2 regions of the Priestia sp. ABM2_011 genome follow, and region 2 is predicted to be linked to the other one. Evidence: riboswitches for the same ligand, from Rfam matches in the RefSeq annotation. Region 2 holds a riboswitch; the other holds the start of a gene.
The links. A riboswitch is a leader RNA that binds a small molecule or an ion and turns the genes downstream of it on or off. The one in region 2 is predicted to bind S-adenosylmethionine.
Positions count from the first base shown of each region.

Region 1: another riboswitch for S-adenosylmethionine. It lies ahead of ACXAE4_RS03265 (phosphoadenylyl-sulfate reductase); the one in region 2 lies ahead of ACXAE4_RS21835 (hypothetical protein).

Region 1 covers NZ_JBSWUB010000001.1:607,864-611,026, forward strand. Annotated here, with positions in the region: gene ACXAE4_RS03255 (VOC family protein) at 1-326, opposite strand, end outside; gene cdaS (sporulation-specific diadenylate cyclase CdaS) at 424-1,050, opposite strand; SAM riboswitch class I at 1,364-1,465, shown strand; gene ACXAE4_RS03265 (phosphoadenylyl-sulfate reductase) at 1,720-2,433, shown strand; gene ACXAE4_RS03270 (inorganic phosphate transporter) at 2,453-3,163, shown strand, end outside.
Region 2 covers NZ_JBSWUB010000001.1:4,110,233-4,113,395, forward strand. Annotated here, with positions in the region: gene ACXAE4_RS21830 (M20/M25/M40 family metallo-hydrolase) at 1-907, opposite strand, end outside; gene ACXAE4_RS21835 (hypothetical protein) at 1,374-1,616, opposite strand; SAM riboswitch class I at 1,685-1,786, opposite strand; gene ACXAE4_RS21840 (amidohydrolase) at 1,850-3,004, opposite strand; gene ACXAE4_RS21845 (GNAT family N-acetyltransferase) at 3,052-3,163, opposite strand, start outside.

The DNA.
Region 1 (3,163 bases), 3.5 Mb from region 2:
TATCTTGCTCCATTTGGCAAAGTTACAATGTTTTCTTCCACAAATGAAACGCCTGCTGATTTTAAACGCTCAAACTCCTCTTCAATTCCATCTACTGCCAGCGCAAAATGATGAACTTTACCTTCATTAGGTAAGCTTGAGTTATACCCTTGAATTAACTCTACGATTACATTGCCTTCTAAACCTAGAAAAGCTAGCTTCAAAGACGGATCGGTATGTGGTAGTGTTTCGATGAGCTCTAATCCCACCTTTTGTGTATAGAACTCAATAGATTTTTCTATATCCTTTACTTGAACGCCTACATGTTCAAATTTTAAAATTGCCATATGCATCACCCGTATCTATAGTATGTAAAAACTATGAAATATATTAAAGAGAAAGGATATAGAAGTCAAGATAGGGCTGCTTATTAGGAAAGGGCTCTTAAATCATATTTTTGCTGGAGTGAATAGGGTAGAGGCTTCCATCAAGCGCAAACGAAATTTTGCCTGTTTCTTCAGATACAACTAAAATTAATGCATCCGATTTTTCTGACATTCCAATGGCTGCACGGTGACGTGTTCCCAATTTTTTGTTCGTTGAAATAATAGACGAGAGAGGTAAAACATTAGCAGCCGAAATAAGCTGATTATTTCTAATTAGGACAGCTCCGTCATGTAAGGGTGTCCCTGGATAGAACAGTGTCTCAACTAGCGTAGCGCTGACAGGAGCTTGAATAGGCATTCCTTTTTGAATAAGAGGATCAACATTTTGTTCCCGTTCAATGACAATTAAAGCGCCGTGACGTTTCTCAGAGAGGTTATGAATAGCTAGGGACAGAGCAGCGTATTCAAATGTATAAGGCGATAAGTAATGACGCAAGTAATAAGAGGCGGCCGTAGCTTGAACATCTTGAAATAACCTTCTCATCTCCTCAAAATCACATAGGATACAATGATCACTCGTGTCTAAATGTTTAATTAAATTAGAGGCTTCAGTTGAAATCTGCTGTAAATATGTTCGTACATTATTTTTAATTGTATCGTCTAATTGAAAGGGTTGTCTCTCCATCTTATATAGCTCCTATCTGTCAGTCAGTGTTATCTGTAATGTGTGCTAATGTGGGTGAATTATCCGTAAAGCTTATAAATCCGCTATTAATTTTATAGAGAGATTTTGCGTTTTATTTAGCAAGAGAACATCAAAAGTTGGAGAAAAAAGAAAGCGTTTTATAAACTGATATGTTCACATTTGGGTTAAATTTACATATGTTGTTTTAAATAAAAGTATAGATATTTCTGTGAATTTAAAGTATAGTTTTCTTATCGGATATATGATTTTTAATGTTGACAAATATTCTAAATATGCTAAAATTTTTAAAAAATGCTTATCAAGAGTGGTGGAGGGGATGGCCCGCTGAACCCCGGCAACCTGCTTAGCAAGGTGCTAATTCCAGCAAAGTGTGTATCATTTTGAAAGATAAGGTGAAAATTTATTGCCTACCCAGTCTTTCAATACGGAAGACTTTTTATTTTGATATAGCGCAAGCGATAATTTGAGAAGGGAAACCAATGACTGTAAACCCCGACTTAAAACAAATTTTTGAACACGCCGAAGTAAAGTAAGAATTAAATAGTTTCGCTGACTAGACACACTAGAGGCGGTTTTATCCAATTCTAGTGGGTAAAACCGTCTTTTTTTATTGGATAACGCGGATAACTAAGAATTGGAGTGGAGAAAATGGCAGACTTATATACGTACGAAAACTGGAGCGATACATTTCCAGAGTTCGACAGTAAAGATGAAACAAAAGGAGCCCTTTCAGCATTGCAGTGGGCGTATGATACCTACGGAGATTCAATTATTTATGCGTCAAGCTTTGGGATCGAAGGAATCGTGTTAATTGATTTAATTTCAAAAGTGAAAAAAGACGCTGAAATTGTCTTTTTAGATACAGGCGTTCATTTTAAAGAAACATATGAAGTGATTGATGCAATTAAAGAACGCTTCCCTGATTTACGTATTCATATGAAAAAGCCGGATTTAACTCTTGCAGAACAAGCTGAAAAACATGGAGATGAGCTTTGGAAGAGTCAGCCTAACTTATGCTGTCAAATTCGAAAAATCATTCCGCTAAGAGAATCCCTTGCTCCTTATGATGCGTGGATTTCTGGTTTGAGACGCGAGCAGTCTGAGTCTCGTGCCAACACGAATTATTTTAATAAAGATGAGAAATTCAAGAAGGTGAAAGTTTGTCCGTTAATTCATTGGTCATGGAAAGAAATTTGGCGCTATGTGTATAAGCATGATTTGCCGTACAACAAACTTCATGATCAAGGCTACCCAAGTATCGGCTGTGAGCCCTGTACCGCACCTGCCTATAATGTAGACGATTTACGTTCAGGAAGATGGGCAGGTACACAAAAAGTTGAGTGCGGATTACACGAATCTTAAATACGAAAGAGCTGAATAAATGATGCTTTTATATGTTGCCTTTATCATTGCGCTTTTTTTTGCAATGAATATTGGGGCAAGCGGTGCAGCAGCTGCTATGGGCGTTTCATACGGCTCCGGTGCAATTAAAAAGCGAAGAGTGGCCCTGTTCATCTGTGCTGTAGGAATTGTGCTCGGAGCTGTTACCGGAGGCGGTGAGGTGGTAAAAACCATCAGTTCAGGTATCATACCTGAAAAACTGCTGTCAGTAGAATTAGTTATTATCATTCTGGCTGCTGCAACGCTGTCACTCTTTTTCGCGAATTTGATTGGTATCCCTCTATCAACAAGTGAAGTAACAGTTGGCTCAGTTGTTGGAGTAGGAGTAGCTTATCAATCTCTGTATGTAGAAAAACTTTTAATTGTCATGTCTTTTTGGATTATTGTTCCGCTAGTTTCATTTGTCATTGCTTTTTTGATTGGGAAAGTGATAAAACGCAGAGCGCATAAAAAAGAAGCAGAGGGAAAGTGGAAAAGAGTTTTAACGATTTTAGTTATAGCGACGGGATTCTTTGAAGCCTTCTCAGCTGGAATGAATAATGTGGCAAATGCTGTCGGTCCTCTAGTAGGAGCTGGGTTAATGGATGCTACAACGGGTGTCATAGCAGGAGGATTGGCGGTGGCACTCGGAGCTCTTTTACTAGGAGGCCGAGTTATTGAAACAAACGGAAAAAAAATTACTCGCTATTCT
Region 2 (3,163 bases):
AATTAAATAATACAACGGCAGAGTGCGGAACTTGAACGGAATACTCTTCTTTTAAATCTTTTTGTATCAGCACAGTAGGAGGTGGACTCGTTTCATCTCTTACTTTTTCGCAAAAATCAACGTTTAGTTCTATTTCTGTTGTTAAATAAGAAGCTAGTAAATTAGCATTCAAACCAGCTAGCGGTTCCCCTACATGAGTTTCTTTTCCATAACACAAAAAGCTTGGCATGATCTTGCCAATCGATCCTGAGTACACATAGTTCGTTTGATCACCAGGATAGCGGCTGAACACTGGTTCTGCATTTAGCATGAGAGAAAAATCCAGCTGATGTTTGCACGCAAGTTCTAAAAGAACAGGCACTGCTTTTCTCATTCCGAGCGAATTTACTTCTTCATCCGGTACCGACAGAAGCAGGATGTTTCCGTCAAACTCTCCGTTGCATGCTCGTTCAATCATACTGATATGCAGAGCAATACCTGCTTTCATGTCCATCGTTCCTCGGCCAAAAAGCCAGTCTCCTTTTACCATATCTTTTTGTACGTGCGCCGGAACTTGTTCCATATCATTATAAAAAGTACTCGTTAACGTATCAGCGTGAAAAGCATCCTTTTTCCACTGTCCATAATCTTGTACATCCACTACATCGTAATGACTGACTAATACAACTGTTTTATTCGTATTTTTTCCTTCAACAAAAGCTGTGACAATCGATCGCCCGTCTCCTGTTGAATGAAGCTCAACTTGCTCGTTTTTTTGAAAGTAAGGCAGCTTCAATAAATACGACGCCATCGATTCAGCCATTTCCACTTCTGCCATCGTTCCTGTCACGCTAGGTATAGAAACCAATTCGCTTACAAGCTTCTTTAACTGTTCTTTTGTTTGATACAAAGATGTTTTGTTCGACATACCCTTCATCTCTTTCCTTTTTCTAAATTTTCCATCAAACAAAACGATTCGTCAATCCCTTTGACAGAGACCCTTTCATTCTATCCCTATGTATCATAGTATGCGCTTCCTTGACGCACATGATAAAAAAAGAGTGCGCGGCTAGGGCTAGCACCGCACACTCTTTTTTTTACTTTTCGTCATCTTCTAAAAAGTCTAGGATACGATCAATAAGCTGTTCGCTTCCTGCATCGTTTCCATGTTCAAGAGACATTTCCATTTCAATGCTCCTTTCATAAAATATTCTTGTTTTATAACATACCACAATTCATTTCGAATGTAACCTTTAATTTGTGTAAAAATTTCGACAATTTATGATTAATTTTAAAACCTAGTGAGTAATGATTATACCCACCAGATTCTTCAATTGTCAAAAAACATGCTTTCTATTTAAAAACACTTTAAAAATAGAGGCGCGAGCAGACTTCTATAAAAGACAGCCTACTCGCTCAAGCTTGGAACAGCATGATGAATAAATTTCTAGTTCATTTGCTTTTTGTACATCTTTAATATCTATGCCTACAGCATATGTACGAACATGGTTTTCGACCACAATTTCATAAAATGTTTCTAATTCACGATAAGCTACTTGATAATGCTTTCCTAATAATTTTACGGCTTCCTTTAATGCTTTCTCTCCTGTATGTGCTGCAACTGCTGTATGACTCATAAAACCCTCTCCTTTTAGAAAAATAAAAAAAACTCATTTTGCTTTGATGCAAAATGAGTTTTTCACCCGTTTTATCACCCAAAGCACATGCTTTGCTGGTAGGAGCACCTTACATTCGTAGGTTGCTGTGGAGTCAAAGAGCCAGATTTCTCGTCCACTCGTGATAACTTTTTTAATTTAAAATTTATTTTATCAAACAATTCCATCCGCGTAAATAGAAAAATAAAAATATTTTAATTTTTTTGGTAATGGAATGAATTCAAAAAGTCAAAGCTTAGATTAGCAAAATAAGAAGCTGCTACAAGTAATGCCTCTTCATTTAATGAAAAAGAAGGATGGTGCCATTCATATTCTCCAGCCGTACCCATCCATACAAAAAATCCTGGTACACGCTGCTGATATACGGCAAAATCTTCTCCTCCAGGCGATTGTTCAGCTTCTACGACTTGATAACTAAGATTCTCTGCAGCGTTAATAACCAATTTTTCCAGCGTATCATCATTGTTTACTACAGGAAGATACGGATACCATTTAACGTCTACTGAAGCCCCGAAAGCTGCTCCAATCCCTTCAGCAAATCGTTTCATAAGAGCCGGTATTTTTTCTCTCGCTTCTTCTTGAAAGGTACGCACCGTTCCTTCAAGCGTTACTTTGTCAGGAATGACGTTCCACGAGCTCCCTCCGTGGATTTGAGTTATGCTGACAACAACATTTTGAAATGGGCTGAGATTACGGCTGACAATGGTTTGTAAACTAGTAACAATTTGACCAGCAGCAGCAATCGGATCTACTGTTTTTTCTGGAATACCTGCGTGACCGCCTACTCCTTTGACGTCAATTTCAAAACGATCAACGCTTGCCATTAAAGGTCCCGATTTGACACCAATGGTTCCTACAGGAAGATTCGGTTTGTTATGCATTCCAAATATCGCTTCTACTCCTTCGAGCACACCTTTTTCAACGAGCATTTTTGCCCCAGAAGCCGTTTCTTCGGCCGGTTGAAAGATGAATCGAACCGTACCGCAAAGCTCCTGCTGACGCTCTTTGAGAAGAATGGCTGCTCCGATTATAGAAGCCGTATGAAAATCATGGCCGCATGCGTGCATAACACCGTTCACTTCAGAAGCAAATGGCAGATTGGTTTTTTCTTCAATTGGCAGCGCATCAATATCAGCTCGAATAGCGATAGTAGGTCCCGGCTTTCCTCCCACAATTTCCGCTACTGCTCCCACGTCTAAATGTAATGCATCCGCTATAGAAATATCGTAGTGCTTTAAACACTTTTTAATACGTTTAGTTGTTTCATATTCTTTCATTGAAAGCTCTGGAAACCGGTGCAGCTCACGGCGTATGTCTATTAGCGTATTTAGTAGTAATTGATCTGTCATATTTATCACTCTTTCACATTTCTTAATTTAGACCACTTCTCTATCTTTTACGACAAAGAGTGTACCTCATTGAATTTTTTATAAAGAAATACGGTCGTATAGCCTTCTGCAAGGTGCTTTTCTTTAGCTTGAACATATCCTTTTCGTTCATACATCTCA